Regions from separate parts of the Aquabacterium sp. T101 genome, predicted to be linked through region 3. Evidence: predicted binding sites of a transcription regulator. Region 3 holds the regulator's gene; each other region holds the start of a gene.
The links. The regulator HrcA, encoded in region 3, represses chaperone genes, less so after heat shock. The targets are predictions, from matches to a motif close to TTAGCACTCNNNNNNNNNGAGTGCTAA.
Positions count from the first base shown of each region.

Region 1 (4,032 bases), on a different contig from region 3:
TCGACCCGCAGGGGCGGATCCGGATCTTCTCGCGCTACGGCAGCGGCGCCGACGCGCTGCTGCAGGACGTGAAGCAGCTGCTGGCCGGCGCCTGAACCGGCCGCGCCGCCCGGGCCACCGTCAGGCGGCGGCCTGGGCTTCCAGCGCGCCGCGCATCTTCTTCATCGCCGCCACCTCGATCTGGCGGATGCGCTCGGCGCTCACGCCGTACTCGGCAGCCAGCTCGTGCAGCGTCATGCCGCCCGAGGCGTCGTCGTTGACCTTCAGCCAGCGCTCCTCGACGATGCGGCGGCTGCGGGCGTCCAGCACGTCCAGCGCGCGCAGGATGCCGTCGCCGGAGAGCCGGTCGCGATGGCGCGCCTCGAGCACGCGGGTGGGCTCGCTCGACTCGTCGGCCAGGTAGGCGATCGGCGCGTAGCTTTCCTCGCCATCGTCGTCGGTCTGCGGCTCCAGCGCGACGTCGCCGCCGGCCAGGCGCGTCTCCATCTCGAGCACTTCCTCGCGCTTGACGTTGAGCTGCCGCGCCACCGTGTCGGCCTCGGCCGCGCTCAGCGTGTTGCGGTGCGTGTCGCCGTCGGCGGCCTCGCCCTTCATGCTGGCCTTCATCGAGCGCAGGTTGAAGAACAGCTTGCGCTGCGCCTTGGTGGTGGCCAGGCGCACGATGCGCCAGTTCTTGAGGATGTACTCGTGGATCTCGGCCTTGATCCAGTGCAGCGCGTAGCTCACCAGGCGCACGCCCTGCTCGGGGTCGAAGCGCTTGACGGCCTTCATCAGGCCGACGTTGCCTTCCTGGATCAGGTCGGCATGGGGCAGGCCGTAGCCGAGGTACTGGCGCGACACGGACACCACCAGGCGCAGGTGCGACAGCACCAGGCGGCCGGCGGCGTCGATGTCACCGCTGTCGCGCAGCTTGCGGGCGTAGTCGGATTCCTCCTGCGGCGTCAGCAGCGGCACCCGGTTGACGGCCGAGATGTAGGCGTCCAGGTTGCCGATCGGCGGCACCATGGCCCACGGGTTGCGCAGGGCCAGGGTTTGCGACATGGGCACAGGGGTAGAGGTTGCGGTCATGGCGTCTTTGAGCGGCCCGATGGGGCCTGGTTCCCAAATATTAGCACTCTCGATCGACGAGTGCTTATGCCGCCGATTCGCGCTGGATCGGGGTGTGACGCTTTGCCAGAAGCGTGTTTTGATGTAGCGTGCGCACGCTAACTTTCGGCCCTGGGTCAGCCGAAGTGCGTGTCGAGGTCCTCGAGCACCGAGTCCACGGCGGACAGGAACTCGGGCACGTTGACCGGCTTGGTCAGGTAGTGGGTGGCACCCGCGGCAATGGCCTCGGCGATCCGGGCCTCGGTGGCGTCGGCCGACACCACGATGACCGGGATGTCGGCCGTGTCGTCGTCGGCGCGCAGCCGGCGCAGCAGTTCCAGGCCGTCGATGTCGGGCAGCTGCATGTCCAGCAGCACCAGGCTCGGCCGGCGCGCCCGGATCGCGGCCAGGCCCTCCAGGCCCAGCGTGGAGACTTCCAGGTCCACCTGCGGGCGCAGCGCCAGGATGCCGCGCATGACCTCGGCATTGGTCTCGTTGTCCTCGACGTACTGGATCAGCCGGCGCCGGTACGAGGCCGGCTCCACCTCGGTGTCGTCCATCAGCTGGCTTGGCGTGGGCTCGACGGCGGCCCGGGGCAGCTCCAGCGTGAAGGTGGATCCCATGCCGGGGCTGGACCGGGCGTGCAGCCGGCCGCCCATCAGCTCGGCCAGCTTCAGGCTGATCACCAGGCCGATGCCGGTGCCCTCGATCGGCCCGGCCTCACGCCCGAGGCGGTTGAAGGGCTGGAACAGCTGGGTCAGCTGCGCCTCGCTCATGCCGGGGCCGGTGTCGATCACGTCGACCGCCACGCGCCCGTCGCCGGCTAGGCGGCTGGTCACGATGACCTGGCCGCCCTCCACGTTGTACTTGACCGCGTTGGACAGCAGGTTCGTCAGCACCTGCTTGACGCGGGTCGCATCGCCGATCACGGCCCGCGCCCCCACCCCCAGGTGCACCTCCACCGTCACCCGGCGCTGCAGGGCGTTGTGCGCCAGCAGCGTGCGGGCGCCCTCGACCAGTTCGGCGAGGTCCAGCGTGCGCAGCTGCAGGTCGACGTGGCCGGACTCGATGCGCGACAGGTCCAGCGTGTCGTTGATCATGTGCAGCAGGTGCCAGCCGGCCTGCCGCATCTGCGCGGTCCACTCGAGCTGGTGCGGCGCCAGCGGCTGCTTGCGGTCCAGCTCGAGCAGCTGCGCGAAGCCCAGCATCGCATTCAGCGGCGTGCGCAGCTCGTGGCTCATGCGGGACAGGAACTCGCTCTTGGCGCGGTTGGCCGCCTCGGCGCCCTTGCGCGCGCGCTGGGCTTCTTCCAGCGCCAGATGCTCGGTGATGTCCTCGATCACCCACACCATGCGCCGTGCCTCGGACGGGCCGTTGCGGCCGGAGCTGCGCAGCACCGACACGCTGGCCCGGGTGTAGATCGTTGCGCCGCCGGCCGCGATGCAGCGCAGGTGCCAGTGCGCCATCGGCACCTCGCCGGCCAGCAGGCGGGCACGGGCCTGCGCTTCGGCATCGCGGTCGTCGGGGTGCAGCAGGCTGGCGATCGGCGTGCCGGTCAGGCGCTCGCCGGTGATGCCCAGCAGCTCGCGAAGGTGCGGGTTGGCCTCGCGAATGCGGCCCTCGGTGTCGGTATAGGCCACGCCGATGGGCGCGTGGTCGAGGATGTTGCGCAGGCGCTGCTGGCTCTCGCGCAACGCGCTGGCGGTGCGCTGGCGTTGCGCCACCTCGGACTGAAGCTCGGCGGTGCGTTGCTGCAGCTCGGCCGTGCGTTCGGCCACGCCGGCCTCGATGCGCCGTGCGCGGCCGGTGATCACCAGCAGCAGCGCGCCCAGCAGCGACGACCCGGCCAGGCCGATCAGCGCAAACGGCCAGGCCCGACCCAGGCCGGTGACCGGCAGCGACTCGGCGTAGATCCGCAGGTCCCACTGGCGTCCGCCGAACGGCAGGGGCGACACGTGCAGGGCGGCCGCCGTATCGACCTCCAGGCAGCCCTCGGACCCGGCCAGCACGCGCGAGGCGGCCGGCGCCTCGTTGTCCAGCAGGCACATCTGCAGATAGGTCGGCTGGCGCGACCTGACCGCCTGCAGCAGCTTCTCGGGACTCAGTGTGGCGAACACGACGCTGCGCTGCAGGGCCAGCCGGTCTTCCACGCTGGCGGCTTCGCCGCGGTACAGGGCCTGGTACAGCAGCACGCCCCGCCCGCCCTGCGACAGGCTGACCGGCGTCGTCACGGCCGGGCGACCGGTGCGCACGGCACGGTCGAGAGCCAGTCGCGCGCCGAGGTTCGACCGGCTGTTCACGCCCAGGGCCCCGGCATTCGGCGCCATCGGCTCCACGAAGCGCACCGCGTAGACGAAGTCCTCGTCCGGCTGGGGCACGCCGGCATCGCGCCGGTCGAACACGCGATAGTCTGGCGCGCCCGCGGCCCGCTCCCGGGCCTCGAATGCGGGGATGTCCACGCGCGCCACGCGCTCGCCGTAGCCCAGCGCGAGCAGGCCTTCGGCATCGATCAGCCACGACGCTGCCGCGCGCCTGAACGCCGCGCGATCCAACGCCGGCGCCGCATCGGCCACGCCACGGATGGCTTCGAGCGCGCGCTGCGGCTCCTGCAGCCGGGTGCGCAGGTCGCTCACTGCCGCATCGGCGTCGCGGGCAAAGCTCTGGAGCCGCAGCGCCTCGTCGGCCGTGACCGCACCGCGCACGCCCAGGCCCATCACCACCGTGACGATGACCAGCGGCAGCGCGACCGACCAGCGCCGCGGGCGCCACGCATCGGCGGGCTGCCCGACCAGGGTGAGGATCACCGGCGCGCCGATCAGCATGCCCAGGGCGTCGCCGATCCACCAGGCGCCCCAGACGAAGAGCGCCGAACCGGGATCGATCGACCCCGACGCCAGCAGCAGCGGCAGGGCCACGCTGGCGCTGATGCAGCAGGCCAGCGGCGCG
Region 1 is NZ_JBXVVZ010000005.1:180,406-184,437, forward strand. Features, by position in the region: gene AC2EAQ_RS14390 (SCO family protein) at 1-95, shown strand, start outside; gene rpoH (RNA polymerase sigma factor RpoH) at 121-1,041, opposite strand; gene AC2EAQ_RS14400 (CHASE domain-containing protein) at 1,224-4,032, opposite strand, start outside.
Region 1: rpoH (RNA polymerase sigma factor RpoH) is a predicted target of HrcA. The motif match lies at 1,109-1,135, and genes of this name have one in related genera.

Region 2 (4,032 bases), 330 kb from region 3:
TCGGACCGTGGTGTTCGACGTGCCCCTGATGACCGCCTCGAGCGTATGGCGCCAGCGCGCCGACCGCGTGCTCGTGATCGACTGCAGCGAGGCGACGCAGCTCGCGCGCGTGATGCAGCGCCCGGGCTGGACCGAGGACACCGCGCGCCAGGCCATGGCCGCGCAGGCATCGCGCCCGGCGCGGCGTGCGATCGCCGACGCGGTGATCGACAACGACCATGCCGATCTGGCCCGGCTGCAGCGGCAGGTCGATGCCCTTTGGAGCCTGTGGAACAATCAGCCCTGATTTCCCGACAGGCCCGGCCCGGGCGGTCGTACCGCAGCACTGCGTCTTGGTCCGCTACGAATACCCGCTCAACGAAGGCATCCGCACCATGCTGCGGCTCGAACACCTGTTCGACCGCCTGGGGCATCTGATCGCCCGCGACGCGGCGCTCGACCACCACTTCGCGCTGGCCACGCTGTTCGAGATCGTCGACGTCGCCTCGCGTGCCGACCTCAAGAGCGACCTGCTCAAGGACCTCGAGCGCCACAAGCTGGCGTACCAGGGCTTCCGGGGCAACCCCGGCGTTTCGGAGGACGCGCTGGACGCGGTGCTGGGCCGCATCGACCATGCCTTCGGCGCGCTCAACGCGCTGCCGGGCAAGGCCGGCCACACGCTGACCACCAACGAGTTCCTGATGTCGATCCGCAGCCGGATCAGCATCCCCGGCGGCACCTGCGAGTTCGACCTGCCGGCCTACTACGCCTGGCAGCAGCACGACGCCACGCGCCGCCGCGCCGACCTGATGCAGTGGATCGGCACCGTGATGCCGCTGGCCGAGGCGCTGCAGGTGCTGCTGGGCCTGCTGCGCGACTCGGGCGCGCCGCAACGCGTCGTGGCCAAGGGGGGCCAGTACCAGCAGAGCCTGCCCCAGGGGCGGACCTTCCATCTGCTGCGCCTGCGCCTCGACGACACCCAGGGCCTGGTGCCGGAGATCTCCGGCCACCGCCTGATCGTGTCGGTGCGCCTGATGCGCCCCGACGCCGACGGCCGCCTCAAGCCGGTCACCGACGACCAGCCGATCGAACTCGCCATCTGTTCATGAGCGGTCCGCCGGAGCGTCGCATCGCCTGCCCGCGCTGCGGCTCGGCGACCGTGTTCGGCCCGTCCAACCGCTGGCGCCCCTTCTGCAGCGAGCGCTGCTCGGGCATCGACCTCGGTGCCTGGGCCAGCGAGGCCTACCGGGTGCCGACCGACCCCTCCCCCGGCGACGCGGTCGACACGCCACCGGCCGATACCCCGCGTCACTGACGCGGGCCTTGAAACCGCTTCGGCGAACCCTATAATCGGTCTGCTAGCACTCGCCGCCGGTGAGTGCTAACGACGCGCCCAAGGCGCCGTCAACCCGATGTGAATGTGCGCACACTTTTGTGGCCGCATTCTGCGATTCACACCGAGACCATCCTGGAGACCTGAACATGAAACTCCGTCCGTTGCACGATCGCGTGATCGTCAAGCGCCTCGAGAACGAAACCAAGACCGCCTCGGGCATCGTGATCCCCGACAACGCCGCCGAGAAGCCCGACCAGGGCGAAGTGCTGGCCGTCGGCCCGGGCAAGCGCAACGACAAGGGCGACTTCGTCGCCCTGAACATCAAGGTGGGCGACCGCGTGCTGTTCGGCAAGTACAGCGGCCAGACCGTCAAGGTCGACGGCGACGAGCTGCTCGTGATGCGCGAGGAAGACCTCTTCGCCGTCATCGAGTCCAAGTAAGCCCCCCGCAGCAACCGAACCCTAGGAGAGAACACAAATGGCAGCAAAAGACGTTGTCTTCGGCGGCGACGCCCGCGCCCGCATGGTCGAAGGCGTGAACATCCTGGCCAACGCGGTCAAGGTGACCCTGGGCCCGAAGGGCCGCAACGTGGTGCTTGAGCGCAGCTTCGGCGCCCCCACCGTCACCAAGGACGGTGTCTCGGTCGCCAAGGAGATCGAGCTCAAGGACAAGCTCATGAACATGGGCGCGCAGATGGTCAAGGAAGTCGCTTCCAAGACCAGCGACAACGCCGGTGACGGCACCACCACCGCCACGGTGCTGGCCCAGTCGATCGTGCGCGAGGGCATGAAGTACGTGGCCGCGGGCATGAACCCGATGGACCTCAAGCGCGGCATTGACAAGGCGGTCACCGCCATGGTCGAGCAGCTCAAGAAGTCGAGCAAGGCCACCACCACGAGCAAGGAAATCGCCCAGGTCGGCGCGATCTCCGCCAACAGCGACGAGTCGATCGGCAAGATCATCGCCGACGCGATGGACAAGGTCGGCAAGGAAGGCGTGATCACGGTCGAGGACGGCAAGTCGCTCGACAACGAGCTGGACGTCGTCGAAGGCATGCAGTTCGACCGCGGCTACCTGTCGCCCTACTTCATCAACAACCCCGAGAAGCAGGCCGCGATCCTCGACAACCCGTACGTGCTGCTGCACGACAAGAAGGTCAGCAACATCCGCGACCTGCTGCCCACGCTGGAGCAGGTGGCCAAGGCCGGCCGTCCGCTGCTGATCATCGCCGAGGAAGTCGAAGGCGAGGCGCTGGCCACCCTGGTGGTCAACACCATCCGCGGCATCCTGAAGGTCGTGGCCGTCAAGGCGCCGGGCTTCGGTGACCGCCGCAAGGCCATGCTCGAGGACATCGCCATCCTGACCGGCGGCAAGGTCATCGCCGAGGAAGTCGGCCTGACGCTGGAGAAGGTGACGCTGGCCGACCTGGGCCAGGCCAAGCGCGTCGAGGTGGCCAAGGAGAACACCACCATCATCGACGGCAACGGCGCCGCGGCCGACATCGAGGCCCGCGTCAAGCAGATCCGCATCCAGATCGAGGAAGCCACCAGCGACTACGACCGCGAGAAGCTCCAGGAGCGCGTGGCCAAGCTGGCCGGCGGCGTGGCCGTCATCAAGGTCGGTGCTGCCACCGAGGTCGAGATGAAGGAGAAGAAGGCCCGCGTCGAGGACGCCCTGCACGCCACCCGTGCCGCGGTCGAGGAAGGCATCGTCGCCGGCGGCGGCGTGGCCCTGCTGCGCGCCCGCCAGGCGGCCGGCACCATCAAGGGTGACAACCCCGACCAGGAAGCCGGCATCAAGATCGTGCTGCGCGCGGTCGAGCAGCCGCTGCGCGAGATCGTCGCCAATGCCGGCGACGAGCCGAGCGTGGTGCTGGCCAAGGTGCTCGAAGGCAAGGGCAACTTTGGCTACAACGCCGCCAACGCCAGCTATGGCGACATGATCGACATGGGCATCCTGGACCCGACCAAGGTGACCCGCACGGCGCTGCAGAACGCCGCGTCGGTGGCCGGCCTGATGCTGACCACCGAGTGCATGGTCGCCGAGGCCCCGAAGGACGAGGCCCCGGCCCCGGCCGGCGGCGGCATGGGCGGCATGGGCGGCATGGGCATGGACATGTAAGTCCGCGTCCGCCGACGCCAGCGGCACTCGCCGCCAGCGTCGGCCACGGCACCCCCACAAGGCCGGCAGCGCAAGCTGCCGGCCTTTTCGTTTTGGCATCGACAATCGGCGCATGCGACGCCTGGCCACCCTGCTCGTCCTGCTGCTCGCCGCACTGCCGGTGCTGGCCCAGGACACGCGCCCGCGCGTCGGCCTGGTGCTGTCGGGCGGCGGCGCGCGCGGCCTGTCGCACGTGGGCGTGCTCAAGGTGCTGGAGGCCGAGCGCATCCCGGTGGACGCGATCGCCGGCACGTCAATGGGCGCCATCGTCGGCGGCCTGTATGCCACCGGCATGGGCGCGGCGGAGCTGGAAGCGGCCGTGCGCGCGATCGACTGGGACGGCATCTTCTCGCGCCGCGTCGACCGGCAGCAACTGTCGCAGCGGCGCAAGGAGGAGGACTTCGAGATCTCCCCGCTGATCGAGTTCGGCCTGCGCGACGGCGAGCTGCGCGCACCGGTCGGCGCAGCGTCCAGCCGGGGCCTGGAGACGCTGCTGCGGCGCTACACGCTGCCGGTGCGCCAGGTGGGCAACTTCGACAGCCTGCCGATCCCTTTCC
Region 2 is NZ_JBXVVZ010000002.1:390,686-394,717, forward strand. Features, by position in the region: gene coaE (dephospho-CoA kinase) at 1-286, shown strand, start outside; gene zapD (cell division protein ZapD) at 333-1,088, shown strand; gene AC2EAQ_RS08920 (DNA gyrase inhibitor YacG) at 1,085-1,294, shown strand; gene groES (co-chaperone GroES) at 1,462-1,755, shown strand; gene groL (chaperonin GroEL) at 1,793-3,436, shown strand; gene AC2EAQ_RS08935 (patatin-like phospholipase family protein) at 3,549-4,032, shown strand, end outside.
Region 2: groES (co-chaperone GroES) is a predicted target of HrcA. The motif match lies at 1,338-1,364, and genes of this name have one in related genera.

Region 3 (4,032 bases):
ACCAGGGCGCCGCGCCGGATGGCCGGCAGCGCCAGGTGCTCGGCCAGCCGCATGATGCCCAGGCCGGCGATGCACATCTGGTAGAGGACGGTGCCGTCGTTGCTGCGCAGGCGCCCCTGCACCGGCAGCTCCAGCGGACGGCCGTCGACCACGAAGGGCCAGCGGTTCAGGTGGTCGAGCGGGCCGTCCCAGAGCAGGCACTCGCGGCCGGCCAGGTCCTGCGGCGTGGCCGGCTCGCCGTGCGCGGCCACGTAGGCCGGCGACGCCACCACCACCCGCTGCAGGCGGCACAACGTGCGGCTCCTCAGCGACGACGGCGCCAGGCGGCCCATGCGCACCGCGACGTCGAAGTGGTCTTCCAGCAGGTTGGCCGTGGCGTCGGACAGCGACAGCCGCAACGCGATGCGCGGATGCGCTGCCAGGAACGCCGGCAGCCGCGGCAGCACCTGGTCGGTGCCGAAGGCGCGCGGCGCGGTCACACGCAGTTCGCCCGACGGCTCGCCCGAGCGCAGCGCGGCCTCGGCCGAGTCCACCTCGTCGATCAGGCGGCGGCACGACGCGAGGAAGGTCTCGCCCTCGGGTGTGAGGCGCTGGGTGCGGGTGGACCGGTGCAGCAGCTTGACGCCGAGCCGGCGCTCCAGCGCGGTGACGGTCTCGCTGACGAAGGGCTGGCTGGTGCCCAGCAGGTGCGCCGCGGCGGTGAAGCCGCCGGTCTGCGCCACGGCGCAGAACACGCGCATCTCCAGCAGGCGGTTGTCTTTCATGGGCAGCCGGGCAGGCGCGGTAGGCCGTGTTGGGATCGAACCAACGACCAAAGGATTATGAGTCCTCTGCTCTGACCGACTGAGCTAACGGCCCGCGAGGCCATTCTAGGCAGCGCAGGCACGCGGCCCCGGGAAGATCCTGTTCAGCGCTGGCCGCTGAGGGCGTTGCTGACCAGCTTGGAGGTGATGTCCACGATCTGGATCATGCGGTCGTAGGGCATGCGCGTGGGACCGATGACGCCCAGCGTGCCGACCACCTGGCCGTCCACCTCGTAGGGGGCGCTGACGATGGACAGCTCCTCGTAGGGCACCACGCCGGACTCGCCGCCGATGTAGATGCGCACGCCCTCGGCGCGACTGGACACGTCCAGCAGGCGCATCAGCTCGGTCTTCTGCTCGAACAGGTCGAACAGCTTGCGCAGCGAACCGAGGTCCTGACCGAAGTCCTGCACCGCCAGCAGGTTGCGCTCGCCGCTGACCACGACCGGATCGCTCTCGGCCATCGCCTCGGTACCGGCCTGCACCGCGGCCTGCATCAGCGACGCGATCTCGGTGCGCAGCGATTCCACCTCCTGCTGCAGCCGCTCGCGCACGGCGTCGATGGTCAGGCCGGCGTAGTGCGAGTTGACGAAGTTGGCCGCCTCCACCAGCTCGGACTGGGTGTAGTCGCGCGCGGTGACGATGACGCGGTTCTGCACGTCGCCGTCCGGCGCCACCAGGATCAGCAGCACGCGGCGCTCGGACAGGCGCAGGAACTCGATGTGGTGGAACACGCTGGCCTTGCGCGGCGCGGTGACCACGCCGACGAAGCTCGACAGGCTGGACAGCATCTGCGCCGCATGGGCGATCACGCGGCCGGGCTGGCCGGCCTGCAGCTGCTCGCGCGCGCCGGCACCGAACTGGGCCTGCAGCGATTCCAGCGGCCGCGCGGTGAGCATGGTGTCGACGAAGACGCGGTAGCCCTTGGCGGTGGGGATGCGGCCGGCGCTGGTGTGCGGGCTGACGATCAGGCCCATCTCCTCCAGGTCGGCCATCACGTTGCGGATGGTCGCCGGCGACAGCTCCAGCCCCGAGGCACGCGACAGCGTGCGCGAGCCCACGGGGGTGCCCTCGGCGATGTACAGCTCCACCAGGGTTTTCAGCAGGGACTTGGCGCGATCGTCCATGGAGTTGAATTTACCGCGCCTCGGGCGCCGGCGCCGGCCCTATCATCCGCCGCATGGGCAAAGAGCGTCCGCACCAGCGCTTCCGTCACGCCGCGGTCGTCGGCAAGCCGCAGGCCCAGGGCATGCGCGAGCTGCTCGACGAGGTGGCGCAGTTCCTGTCCGCCGAGGGCCTGGACGTGTCGCTCGAGCGCGCCACGGCGCAGGCCACCGGCCTGGCCGGCTTCGACGCCCTCGACGCTGCCGATCTCGGCCGCCACTGCGACGTGGCCGTGGTGGTGGGCGGCGACGGCACCATGCTCGGCATTGCGCGCGAACTGGCGCGCTTCGACATCCCGCTTGTGGGCATCAACCAGGGGCGCCTGGGCTTCATCACCGACATCCCGGTGGACCGCTTCCGCGACGCCCTGGGGCCGATGATGCGCGGCGAGTACGAGGAGGAGCACCGCGCCATGCTCGACGCCGGTGTCTGGCGCGACGGCGAGTGCTTCTTCACCGGCCTGTCGCTCAACGACGTGGTGGTCAGCCGCGGCGCCACCGCCGGCATGGTCGAGCTGCGGGTGGACATCGGCGACGAGTTCGTCGCCAACATGCGCGCCGACGGCCTGATCGTGGCGTCGCCCACCGGGTCCACCGCCTACGCGCTGTCGGCCGGCGGGCCGATCCTGCACCCGCGCATCGGCGGCTGGGTGCTGGTGCCGATCGCGTCGCACACGCTGTCCAACCGCCCCATCGTGCTGCCCGACGGCGAGGAGATCCGCCTGACCGTGGTGGCCGGCCGCGACGCGTCGGCCAACTTCGACATGCAGGGCCTGGCCAGTCTGCTGCACGGCGACCAGGTGCGCATGAAGCGCTCGGCGCACCGGGTGCGCTTCCTGCACCCCAAGGGCTGGAGCTACTACGCCACGCTGCGACGCAAGCTGCGTTGGTACGAAGGGGTGGTGTAAGTGCTCCGGCGCCTGTCGCTGCGCGACTTCGTCATCGTGTCGCAGCTCGAGGTCGAGTTCGGCCCCGGCTTCTCGGTGCTCACCGGCGAGACGGGTGCGGGCAAGTCGATCCTCGTCGACGCGCTGCAGCTCGCCCTGGGCAGCCGCGGCGACGCGCTGGTGGTGCGCGAGGGCGCGGCGCGCACCGAGATCGCGGCCGAGTTCGACCCGGTGCCCGGCCTCGCGGGCTGGCTCGACGAGGCCGGCTTCGATGCGAGCGCGGACTCGCTGCTGCTGCGCCGCACGATCGACGCCCAGGGCAAGAGCCGCGCCTGGATCAACGGCAGCCCGGCCACCGTGACCCAGCTGCGCGAGGCGGCGGACGCCCTGGTGGACATCCACGGTCAGCACGCCTGGCAGAGCCTGACCCGGCCCGCGGCGGTGCGCGCGCTGCTCGACGCCGAGGCGGGCGTCGACGCGGCGCCGCTGGCCGCGCTGTGGTCGCGCTGGAAAGACGCTTCGGCGGCGCTGGAGCGGGCACGCCATGCCGGTGCCGAGATCGCCCGCGAGCGCGAGCGCCTGGCCTGGCAGGTCGGCGAGGTGGAGCGCCTGGCCCCCGGCGACGGCGAATGGGACGAGATCAATGCCGAGCACCAGCGCCTGGCCCATGCGCAGACGCTGATCGACGCCGCGCGCGGCGCGCTCGACGCGGTGGAGGACGCCGACACCAATGCCGCGGCGCTGACCCTGCGCGCCGCCGAGGCGCTGGCCGACGCGGCCCGCATCGACCCGCGCCTGGCTCCGGTGGCCGAGGTGCTGCAGGGCGCGCATGCGCAGCTGGCCGACGCGGCGCACTCGCTGTCGGGCTACCTGCAGCACACCGACCTCGACCCCGAGCGGCTGGCCGAGCTGGACGCGCGGCTGTCGGCCTGGATCGGCCTGGCGCGGCGCTTCCGGCGCCCGCCCGAGGAACTGCCCGCGCTGCTGGCGCAGTGGCGCGCCGAGCTGGCCGCGCTGGACGCGTCGGCCGACACCGACGGCCTGGAGCGCGCCGTGGCGCAGGCGCAGGCCGCCTGGCGCGCCGAGGCCGAGCGCGCGAGCCGCGCCCGCCGCCAGGCCGCGCCGGTGCTGTCCGACGCGGTCACGCAGGCGATGCAGCAGCTCGGCATGGCGGGCGGG
Region 3 is NZ_JBXVVZ010000002.1:60,684-64,715, forward strand. Features, by position in the region: gene AC2EAQ_RS07360 (LysR family transcriptional regulator) at 1-764, opposite strand, end outside; tRNA gene AC2EAQ_RS07365 (tRNA-Ile) at 785-858, opposite strand; gene hrcA (heat-inducible transcriptional repressor HrcA) at 908-1,930, opposite strand; gene AC2EAQ_RS07375 (NAD kinase) at 1,984-2,874, shown strand; gene recN (DNA repair protein RecN) at 2,875-4,032, shown strand, end outside.